Regions from separate parts of the Pseudomonas sp. P129 genome, predicted to be linked through region 1. Evidence: riboswitches for the same ligand, from Rfam matches in the RefSeq annotation. Region 1 holds a riboswitch; each other region holds the start of a gene.
The links. A riboswitch is a leader RNA that binds a small molecule or an ion and turns the genes downstream of it on or off. The one in region 1 is predicted to bind cobalamin.

Region 1 (3,342 bases):
GGCGCATCGGTTTGCCGGGAATGGCCGCGAAGCCCTTCACACGCAAAATGCCGTGCTGCACCACCAGCTGATTCAGTGCATCGAGCAGGACTTTTTCATCGGCTTGCGGCAGCTTCAGGGAAATCGAATCGAACGCGTCGTGATCGTGGTCATCATGATCGTCATCGTCGTGGTGATCATGGTGGGTCTTGCGAGCGTCGATGTGCAGCTCGGACTCGGCACCGACACCCAGCAGCACGCTGATCGGCAGGCGACCGCTGCTGGCTTCGATCACCTTGACCGCAGGCGGCAGCTCCTCGGCAACTTCGGCACGCACCGTCGCCAGACCTTCGGCGTCGATCATGTCGGCCTTGTTGAGGATCACCAGATCGGCGCTGGCCAGTTGATCGGCAAACAGTTCGTGCAGGGGCGACTCGTGGTCCAGGTTGGGATCGAGTTTGCGCTGCGCATCGACCTGATCCGGGAAGGCAGCGAAGGTACCGGCCAGTACCGCCGGGCTGTCGACCACCGTGATCACCGCATCGACCGTGCAGGCGTTGCGGATTTCCGGCCACTGAAAAGCCTGGACCAGCGGCTTGGGCAGCGCCAGCCCCGAGGTTTCGATCAGGATATGGTCCAGATCACCACGGCGCGCGACCAGTTCGCGCATGACCGGGAAGAACTCTTCCTGCACGGTGCAGCACAGGCAACCGTTGGCCAGTTCGTAGACCCGGCCGTTGGCTTCTTCTTCGGTGCAGCCGATCGTGCACTGCTTGAGGATTTCTCCGTCGATGCCCAGCTCGCCGAACTCATTGACGATGACCGCAATGCGCCGCCCTTCGGCGTTGTCGAGCATGTGCCGCAACAGGGTGGTCTTGCCCGAGCCGAGGAAGCCGGTGACGATGGTGACGGGAAGCTTGGCCAGTGTTTTCATCAGGTGCCCTTTGGCAATGCGGCGGGCAAACAGGACGAGAGCCGCATGCATGACACGCAGATCGGATCGCCACCGGATCACCCCGCCCGGTTGTAGTGAGAATTCTCCAGGGCCGCAGCACGTGTGGCCCGTTCGAGGCAGGTCTCCTGGCTCACGGCGGCGTGCGGCAGGCAATGAACAACGTGCCGACACGCATTCATCGCGCCTTCCCGCCGCAGCAGTGGCTGTGCAATGAACATGACCGTTTACAGTTGCGGGGGCAGCTGCGGCATGTACCGCATTCCCGTCTTAGCTCCACTGGGTGATGTTTTACCCAGGGAGAACCTCGAACCGGCAAGGCTACGCAGTGACTGCAGACAGGTCAATCGTTCAGATTGACGCTGCCCCGCCGCCCATGCTCTCCTGTGCGCCTTGTTTCGGGTGCCCCTCACGGGGTGAAACGGGAAACCGGTGCGCTCGCGTTGTCGAGCAAGTCCGGTGCTGCCCCCGCAACGGTAAGCGAGCGTAGGTCTGATCCACTGTGCCACTGGCATGGGAAGGTGGCCTTGCAGGCTTTGACGCACTGACGTCTCGGCCCCTCGCGAGCCCGGAGACCGGCCCGATATGCTTGCAATGACAAACCCGCGGTGGGCGGGCGCAGTTGAAACCTCCGGCGTCTGCCGGCAGGTTCTTTTGCGCGTGGCCCACTTGCCGATCATCAAGAGGGAACGCCATGTCGACCATCAGCAGCCACGCCGCCGCACCCAGCTCCACACGCATTCAACGCCTGACCGCCGCCATCAGCGCTGCGCTTCTCGGCGCCTGCCTGGTGTACTTCGCCGGTTTCTCGCACATCGCGGCCGTACACAACGCGGCACACGATACCCGTCACAGCGCTGCCTTTCCTTGCCATTGAGGGCCACACATTGTTCAAGCGAATCGCCTATACCGCAGGTTTCACCGGCCTGCTCGCCGCCCTGCTGCTGACCCTGCTGCAAAGCCTGTGGGTGGTGCCGCTGATCCAGCAGGCCGAGACCTACGAAAACGCGCCTGCCGAGCAACTGCATCAGCACGCGGACGGCGCGATGGCCGAACACAGCCATGCCCATGAAGAAGCGGCCTGGGAGCCCGAAAACGGCTGGCAGCGTGTGCTATCCACCACTGGCGGTAACCTGGTGGTCGCGGTGGGCTTTGCGCTGATGCTTGCCGGGCTTTACACCCTGCGCGCGCCGGGTCGCACCGTGCAAGGCGCATGGTGGGGGCTGGCGGGTTTTGCCGTGTTCGTGCTGGCCCCCACCTTTGGCCTGCCACCCGAACTGCCAGGCACAGCCGCGGCCGAGCTGAGCCAGCGGCAGTTGTGGTGGCTCGGCGCTGCCGCGTCGACTGCCGCCGGGCTGGCCTTGCTGGTGTTCGGTCAGAACTGGCTGCTCAAAGCACTGGGTGTGGCGATTTTGCTGGTCCCGCATGTGCTTGGCGCGCCACAGCCGCTGGTCCATGAAAGCCTTGCTCCCGAGGCGCTGGAATCGCAGTTCATGATGGCCTCGCTGCTGACCAACGCGCTGTTCTGGGTCGCGCTGGGATTGATCAGTGCCTGGCTGTTCCGCAGAAACGATGTGCATAACGACAATGTCGACCTGCATCAAGCCTGATCCAGCGACGCTTCAACCCGGCGCAGCACTGGTGGCCGGGCTGGGCTGTCGGCGCGGCTGCTCGGCTGCGCTGTTGCGCGATCTGCTCGAGCAAAGCCTGCAGGCACTTGAGCTGGACATCGGCCGGGTGACCGCGCTGGCGTCCATCGACCTGAAACAAACCGAGCCCGGCCTGCTTGAGCTGGCCGGGCAACTTGCAGTGCCGCTGGTGTGCTTCAACGCTGCGCAACTGGTGGCCTGGGAACTGCACCTCACGCACCGTTCTGCGCAGGTGTTCCAGAGCACTGGCTGTCATGGCGTCGCCGAAGGCTCGGCTCTGGCGCTGGCGGCGCAACTGGGAGACGGTACCGCCACGCTGCTGATCGAACGGCAGAAAAGCGCGCAGGCCACATTTGCCTTGGCAATCAGCCCTGCGCACAGCGGATAATCTCCCCGCGCTCATTCACCCCGGAGAATTCATTGACTGTCTATTTCATCGGCGCAGGCCCTGGCGATCCCGAGCTGATCACCGTCAAGGGCCAACGCCTGATTCGCAGCTGCCCGGTCATTATCTACGCAGGCTCGCTGGTGCCCCTCGCCGTTCTGGAGGGCCATCAGGCCGTGCAGGTGACCAACAGCGCCGAACTGCATCTGGAGCAGATCATCGACCTGATCAAGCGCGCGCACTCACAAGGCCAGGATGTGGCACGCGTGCACTCCGGGGACCCAAGCCTGTATGGCGCTATCGGCGAGCAGATCCGCTATCTGCGCGAACTGAACATTCCGTTCGAAATCATTCCGGGGGTCACCGCGACCGCTGCC
Region 2 (3,342 bases), on a different contig from region 1:
CGGTCAGGCGACCCAGGCGATAGACCGCTTCTGCGCCGCGCCCGCCATTGGGGCTGACGCCACGCGCAATCGGCTGCAGCTCGGTGCTGGTCAGCGAATGGTGATAAGTGTGACCGTGCAGCGTGCCCTCGGGCAGCTCGACGGCTTGCAAGGCCAGCGCGGCCAGACGCTTCTGCATGACCGCTTCACCGGACAGCAAGCCGACCAGTTCGGCGCGCACGCCCTCGACATCGGTCAAGGCTTCGAGCAAATAGAGCATGCCGCCGCACTCGGCGAGAATCGGCTTGCCGGCAATATGGTGAGCCCTGATCGAAGCCTGCATCGTGCCATTGGCGGCCAGCGCGACGTGGTGCAGCTCCGGGTAGCCGCCTGGCAGGTACAGGCTGTCGGCGTCGGGCAGCTCGCGATCATGGATCGGCGAGAAGAAGCTCAGCTCGGCGCCCATGTTCCTCAGCAGGTCCAGGCTCGCGCCGTACAGAAAGGCAAAGGCTTCGTCGCGCGCGATGGCGATGCGGATGCCGCGCAGCAGCGGCTCGACCTGCACCGGGTCGGGCGCAGTAAAGGTCACGGCCGGCGGCAAGGCCACTTCGCAGGTGCTGGCCAGCGCCGCAGCCGCCATGTCCAGACGCACGTCCAGATCATTGAGCTCACTGGCCTGGACCAGCCCCAGATGGCGGCTGGGCAATTCGAAGCCGACCTCCCGGGACAGGGCGCCGTACCAGCGCAGGCCTTCGGTCAGGCTGTTCTCCAGCAACTGCGCATGGCGTACCGTGCCGACGCGATTGGCCAGCACGCCGGCGAACGGCAGATCAGGCTGATAGCGCGCCAGGCCCAGCGCCAGTGCGCCAAACGTCTGCGCCATGGCCGTGCCGTCGATCACACCGAGTACCGGCACGCCAAAATGCCGGGCCAGGTCGGCGCTCGACGGCGTGCCATCGAACAGGCCCATGACCCCTTCGATCAGAATCAGGTCGGCCTCGTCAGCCGCTTCCCACAACAGGCGACGGCTTTCATCGGCACCGACCATCCACATGTCGAGTTGATAGACCGGCGCGCCACTGGCCCGCTCGAGAATCATCGGGTCGAGAAAGTCCGGGCCGCACTTGAACACCCGGACCTTGCGCCCCTGGTTGCGGTGCAGGCGTGCCAGTGCAGCGGTCACCGTGGTTTTGCCTTGCCCGGAGGCAGGCGCAGCGATCAGTACCGCCGGGCAATCACGCGGGGCTCTCATTGCAATGCGCTCAATGATGAAGGGTTCACAGCTCGATACCTTTCTGCGCACGAATACCGGCCTGAAACGCGTGCTTGACCACGCCGATCTCGGAAACAGTATCGGCCAGGTCGATCAATTCGGCTTTGGCACCGCGGCCAGTCACCAATACGTGCTGCATCGGCGGACGTGCCTGCAGATCGCTCAGCACCTGTTCGAGGTCGAGGTAGCCATGTTTGAGGGCGATATTCAGTTCGTCGAGCACCACCAGACCAATGGCCGGATCGCGAAGCATTTCCTGAGACACGGCCCAGGCGGCCTCAGCGGCGGCGATGTCACGCTGGCGATCCTGGGTTTCCCAGGTGAAGCCCTCGCCCATCACGTGATAGCGCACCTGCTCGGGGAAACGGCGGAAAAACATTTCTTCGCCCGTGCTGTTGCGGCCCTTGATGAACTGCACCACGCCACACTGCATGTCGTGGCCCATGGCCCGGGCGAGCATACCGAACGCCGAGCTGCTCTTGCCCTTGCCATTGCCGGTCAACACCAGCAGCAGGCCGCACTCGTTGGGCGAGCTGGCAATACGCTGGTCCATGAAGGCTTTCTTGCGCTGCATGCGCGCCAGATGGCGTTCGTCGCGTTCGGGGGATTCGTTCATCTGGGCTCTCCGCTCGGGGCAGGCGACAACAGACGGAAGGACAGCACTGGACAGCACGGCAACGCCCTGCACAGAACATCACCCTCCGTGATGTCATTGAGTGATTCAGGCCGGTCTCCGGGCTCATGAGCGGGTCACCCCGGCTGCGCGCCTTCCCATGTCGAAACACAGTGGCGTCAGGCACAGCCTTGACTCATTTACCGTTGCGGGGGCAGCGCCGGGATCGGATCTGTCGACCCACACCGGCTTCCCTGTTTCACTCTGCCAATCGAGGATTGCAGAGCACCTGAAACAAACCGCGAAGGGTAGAGGGTTGGACCGGGAGCGTCAATCGACACCGTCGCTGCGGAACGTGATTGAACCTAGCGGGTTGGCGGCGCCTCTATCAGTTACTGGACCACGCCCTTGTTAATGGAGATCGACAATGTTCAAACTCAGACCCCACTACGCAGTGTTGCTGCTGGTCGCCGGCGGCCTCGCTGCCTGCGGCGAGTCGTCGAGCCTGCAAGTCTCGGATGGAACAGGCCCCTCGCCCAAGCTGCCGGAGCCCAACAAGACGCTGATTCCGACCGTCAACATCGCCCCTGCCGTAGGCTGGGAAAAAGGCGCCAGGCCGGTCGCCGCGCCGGGCACACAAGTGGCTGCGTTCGCCGAGAACCTCGACCACCCGCGCTGGCTGTATGTGTTGCCCAACGGTGACGTGCTGGTAGCAGAAACCAATTCCCCCGCCAAACCGGATGATTCCAAAGGCATTCGCGGCTGGGTGATGGAAAAAGTCATGGGCCGCGCCGGTGCCGGTGTGCCCAGCGCCAACCGCATCACCTTGCTGCGTGACGTGGACAAGGACGGTGTGGCAGAGACCCGCACGGTTTTCCTGCAAAACCTCAATTCGCCGTTCGGCATGACCCTGGTGGGCAACAAGCTGTATGTCGCCGACACTGACCGCCTGATCAGCTTCCCGTATGAATCCGGGCAGACCTCGATCAGCGCGCAAGCGACCAAAGTGGTCGACCTGCCGGGCGGTACGCTCAATCACCACTGGACCAAGAACGTCATCGCCAGCAAGGATGGCAGCAAGCTGTACGTGACCGTGGGCTCCAACAGTAACGTGGCCGAGAACGGCATGGACAAGGAAGAAGGTCGTGCGGCGATCTGGGAAGTGGACGCGGCCACCGGCAACCACCGGATCTTCGCGTCCGGCCTGCGCAACCCCAACGGCATGGATTGGGAACCGAAGACCGGCAAGCTGTGGACGGCGGTCAACGAGCGCGACGAGATCGGCAGCGATCTGGTGCCTGACTACGTGACCTCGGTGCAGGACGGCGCATTCTACGGCTGGCCTTACAGCTATTACGGCCAGCACGTCGACGAGCGCGTCAAGCCGCAGAACCCGGCACTGGTCGCCAAGGCGATTGCCCCGGATTACGCAGTCGGTCCGCACACCGCTTCGCTGGGCTTGGTGTTCGCCGACGGC
Region 3 (3,342 bases), 110 kb from region 1:
TGCCGTAAATCATCCCGAGCAGGAGAATGCCCGCCAGCAGAATGTTCGAATGCCGCCAGCAGTAGCGACGAGCCACGAAGTACAGGGCCAGCAGACTGAATGCGCTTGACGCATGACCGCCCGGCCAGCATCGCCCGGCGCCGGCCTCGTGCAGCAGGTTGAAATTCCTGAACCACTCGATGTGCGCCTGGCTGCCACCGTACAAGGTGGTTTCGACAGGACAATAAACGCCGGTATGGCTCTTCAGGTAATGAATCATGGCGGTGCTCAGCGCAAAGGCAACTATGACGAAAAAGAAGTCCAGCCGGTGCCTGCGTGCAAAGCGCAGGAAGGTGCCCAACCGAGAACCCGTCAGCCGCCTCGCGAGGCGCGAATCATCATATTTTTCCAGCAACGGCCAGACAAAGGACAGCATCGCACCGATGATCGCCAGCTCTCCGGTCCAGTTCGGAAGGATCCGCGCCCATCTGTGCGTGATGTTCTCGAACAAATGGCTCTGGCCTATGGGAAACACCCCGGCCGTAGAATCAAAAAACAGATCAGTCAGTTGCCGGTCGATCGTGGTCAGGTCGAAAGTAACGAAGACCAGTAAAGCGAAAAACACCGGTACACCCAGGTTGATGCCGTAAAACCGCAGCCTGGCGCTGGAAGATGTCGTCAATTGAATTGCTCGCGGTTGAGGTTTGCCCATTGCCCGGCATTCAGGGAGCCGAGAATTTTCGGCGGATGGCTGCCGTCTATTTGTACGAAAAACGCCTGGGCGTACTCACTCGAGCGCTCGCCGCCAGGTACGCCGACCTTGCGCTCGAACTGGTCGATGCAGCCACTGTGGGTCACCAGCACCATGTTCTCGCCGCTGACCTTGTGAGCCTGCACCGCTTTCATGAAGCCGCTGTCACAGTCGTTGATCCAGTCTTGGCCAGCCACCGCGTGCCCGGCCAACAGTTGCGCAGTCTGTTGCGTGCGGGTCTTGGGGCTGGCGATCATGCGCGCGTGGTCCATGCCCATTTTCTGCAACCCGGCGCCCACCGCCAGAACGGCGTCGCGGCCGTTGGAGGTAATGCCGTCGGCGTCGCTCATGCACGGGTTGTTCGAGCGGTCACAGCGTTCGGCATGGCGAATCATCACCACCACATTGCCTTGCCGCCAATGCTCGCGAAGGCCGGAAACGCTCAGGTTGCTGCCGACCCCCAGGTCCACCACGTGCACGCCCGAGAACGCCGAGTAGAACCATGCGCAGATAGCCGTCAGCACGACGGCAACAGACATCGATACGATGTGCCGATGCAACTTGTAGCGCTGACTGATGCCCGAACGGGGCAGTACATTCTTGTTGATTATCGTGTCGGTCAAGGGACCACTCCTGCCATGAACCTATGTCTGGCGTTGACCCAGGGAGTGCCCGAGGTCTGCGCCGCTCCCATGCAGGCAAGATAGGTTCAGCATCGTCCCGATGCAGTGAAGAAGATGTGAAAAACGTGTTGTGGCCCAGCGCCACATTTTTCACGCGAGCCCTCTGGAATGGGGCTTTGCGGTTTTACGGGCGTGAACATGAAGATAATTTAAGCGTTTTTCCGGAAAGCTCCGTGTCCATCCGGACAATTTTGACCTGGCCGACCGTCTGCTGAAGCTGCGGCGCGCAAAGGATTAGCCACTAAAACGCTTATCGTTTACCATGCCGCGCGTCGGTTTCCGAGAGGAACTAACAGGGAATTCGCACGCCTTTCTCACCAGGCGAAAAACGAAACTGCCCCCGCAACTGTAGGCACCGAGCCTGCTCCATGACTGCCACTGGATCGTGATCCGGGAAGGCCGGAGCCTGGCGATGACGTGTCAGTCAGGAGACCTGCCGACCCGCTTCAACCCACTAACCGGCGGGGTGTCCGGGAAGGACATCCGCACGCGCCGGCATTTCCCGCCGTGCCCGGTCATCATCCGGGGATGTGTTTCCTGATGTGCATTGCGCCCTGGCACCTGCTCCAACGGAGACCGCATTCCATGTCGCTGCCCCGCCTCGCCGCACTCGCTGCCAGCCTGACGCTGTCCACCCTGGCCCTTGCCGCCCCCACTCAGTACCCGCTGACCCTTGAAAACTGTGGCGCGACCCTGACCTTCACGCATGCGCCAACCAAGGCTGTGACCATTGGCCAGGCCGGCACCGAAATGCTTTACGAACTGGGCCTGGGCGACAGACTGGTCGGCACTTCGCTGTGGTTCAACAATGTATTGCCACGCTTCAAGGCGCAGAACGACAAGGTCGAACGCCTGGCCGACAACGAGCCCAGTTTCGAGGCAGTGATCGGCAAGCGTCCGGAACTGGTGGCCGTGCAGTTGGAGTGGATGGTCGGCAAACAGGGCGCGGTCGGCACCCGCGAGCAGTTCCATGACCTGAAGATACCCACTTACATCCTGCCGTCCGACTGCGAAGGCAAGGACAATCTGGTCGGCGCCGATGGCACACGTCTGGAGCCCTTCCGCATCGAGACCATCTACAAGAGCATCGAGCAACTGGCGCAGATCTTCGATGTGCAGGATCGCGGCGACGCGCTGGTTACTGACCTCAAGGCCCGCCTGAGCGCGGCGATTGCCAACGTCAGGCAGAACAAGGCCAACGACGTCTCGGCGCTGTTCTGGTTCTCCAGCTCCGACCTTGCCAGCGACCCTTTCGTGGCAGGCCGCAAAGGTATTCCGGACTTCATGCTCAACAGCCTGGGTATGCGCAATATCGTTCAGTCCGACGAAGAGTGGCCAACCGTGGGCTGGGAAACCATCGCCAAGGCCAACCCGAGCATTCTGGTCATCGCGCGCATGGATCGCCGCCGTTTCCCGGCCGACGATTACCTGAAAAAAATCGAATTCCTCAAGACCGACCCGGTGACCCGCAACATGGACGCGGTCAAGCATGACCGGATCGTGATCATCGACGCCGAGGGCATGCAGGCTGGCCTGCGTCTGTTCACCGGGTTCGAGGAACTGGCTGACGCCGCCAACCGTTTCAACGCTGCCAAATGAGATTGCCGATAGCATTGAGTCATGTGCTCTGGGTTTCGGCGGTGCTGGTGCTGGCGATCATGATCGGGGCCGCGATCGGCGAAACCTCGATCAGCCTGCAGGTGGTTTTTCAGGTGCTGGCCAACAAACTCTGGGCCGCCGGCTATGTGCTCGACCCTATAGACGAAGGCATCGTCTGGAACTACCGGCTGACCCGCGCCATTGTCGCAGCCGCCTGCGGGGCCGGGCTGGCGATTTGTGGCGTGGTGTTGCAGTCGTTATTGCGCAACCCGCTGGCAGACCCGTATCTGCTGGGGATTTCCGCAGGGGCCTCGACCGGCGCGGTACTGG

Region 2: it holds a riboswitch for cobalamin, as region 1 does, so the genes downstream of both, cobO (cob(I)yrinic acid a,c-diamide adenosyltransferase) here and KBY02_RS13265 (CbtB domain-containing protein) in region 1, are expected to answer to the same signal.
Region 3: it holds a riboswitch for cobalamin, as region 1 does, so the genes downstream of both, KBY02_RS12845 (ABC transporter substrate-binding protein) here and KBY02_RS13265 (CbtB domain-containing protein) in region 1, are expected to answer to the same signal.

What each region holds. Positions count from the first base shown of each region.
Region 1 is NZ_JAGPYS010000004.1:296,329-299,670, reverse strand. It holds gene cobW (cobalamin biosynthesis protein CobW) at 1-913, opposite strand, end outside; cobalamin riboswitch at 1,032-1,256, opposite strand; cobalamin riboswitch at 1,315-1,530, shown strand; gene KBY02_RS13265 (CbtB domain-containing protein) at 1,626-1,808, shown strand; gene KBY02_RS13260 (CbtA family protein) at 1,819-2,541, shown strand; gene KBY02_RS13255 (cobalamin biosynthesis protein) at 2,519-2,968, shown strand; gene cobM (precorrin-4 C(11)-methyltransferase) at 3,001-3,342, shown strand, end outside.
Region 2 is NZ_JAGPYS010000001.1:1,058,976-1,062,317, reverse strand. It holds gene KBY02_RS04565 (cobyrinate a,c-diamide synthase) at 1-1,231, opposite strand, end outside; gene cobO (cob(I)yrinic acid a,c-diamide adenosyltransferase) at 1,257-1,868, opposite strand; cobalamin riboswitch at 1,959-2,173, opposite strand; gene KBY02_RS04555 (PQQ-dependent sugar dehydrogenase) at 2,293-3,342, shown strand, end outside.
Region 3 is NZ_JAGPYS010000004.1:187,392-190,733, reverse strand. It holds gene KBY02_RS12855 (phosphatase PAP2 family protein) at 1-691, opposite strand, end outside; gene KBY02_RS12850 (histidine phosphatase family protein) at 658-1,353, opposite strand; cobalamin riboswitch at 1,670-1,869, shown strand; gene KBY02_RS12845 (ABC transporter substrate-binding protein) at 1,999-3,012, shown strand; gene KBY02_RS12840 (FecCD family ABC transporter permease) at 3,009-3,342, shown strand, end outside.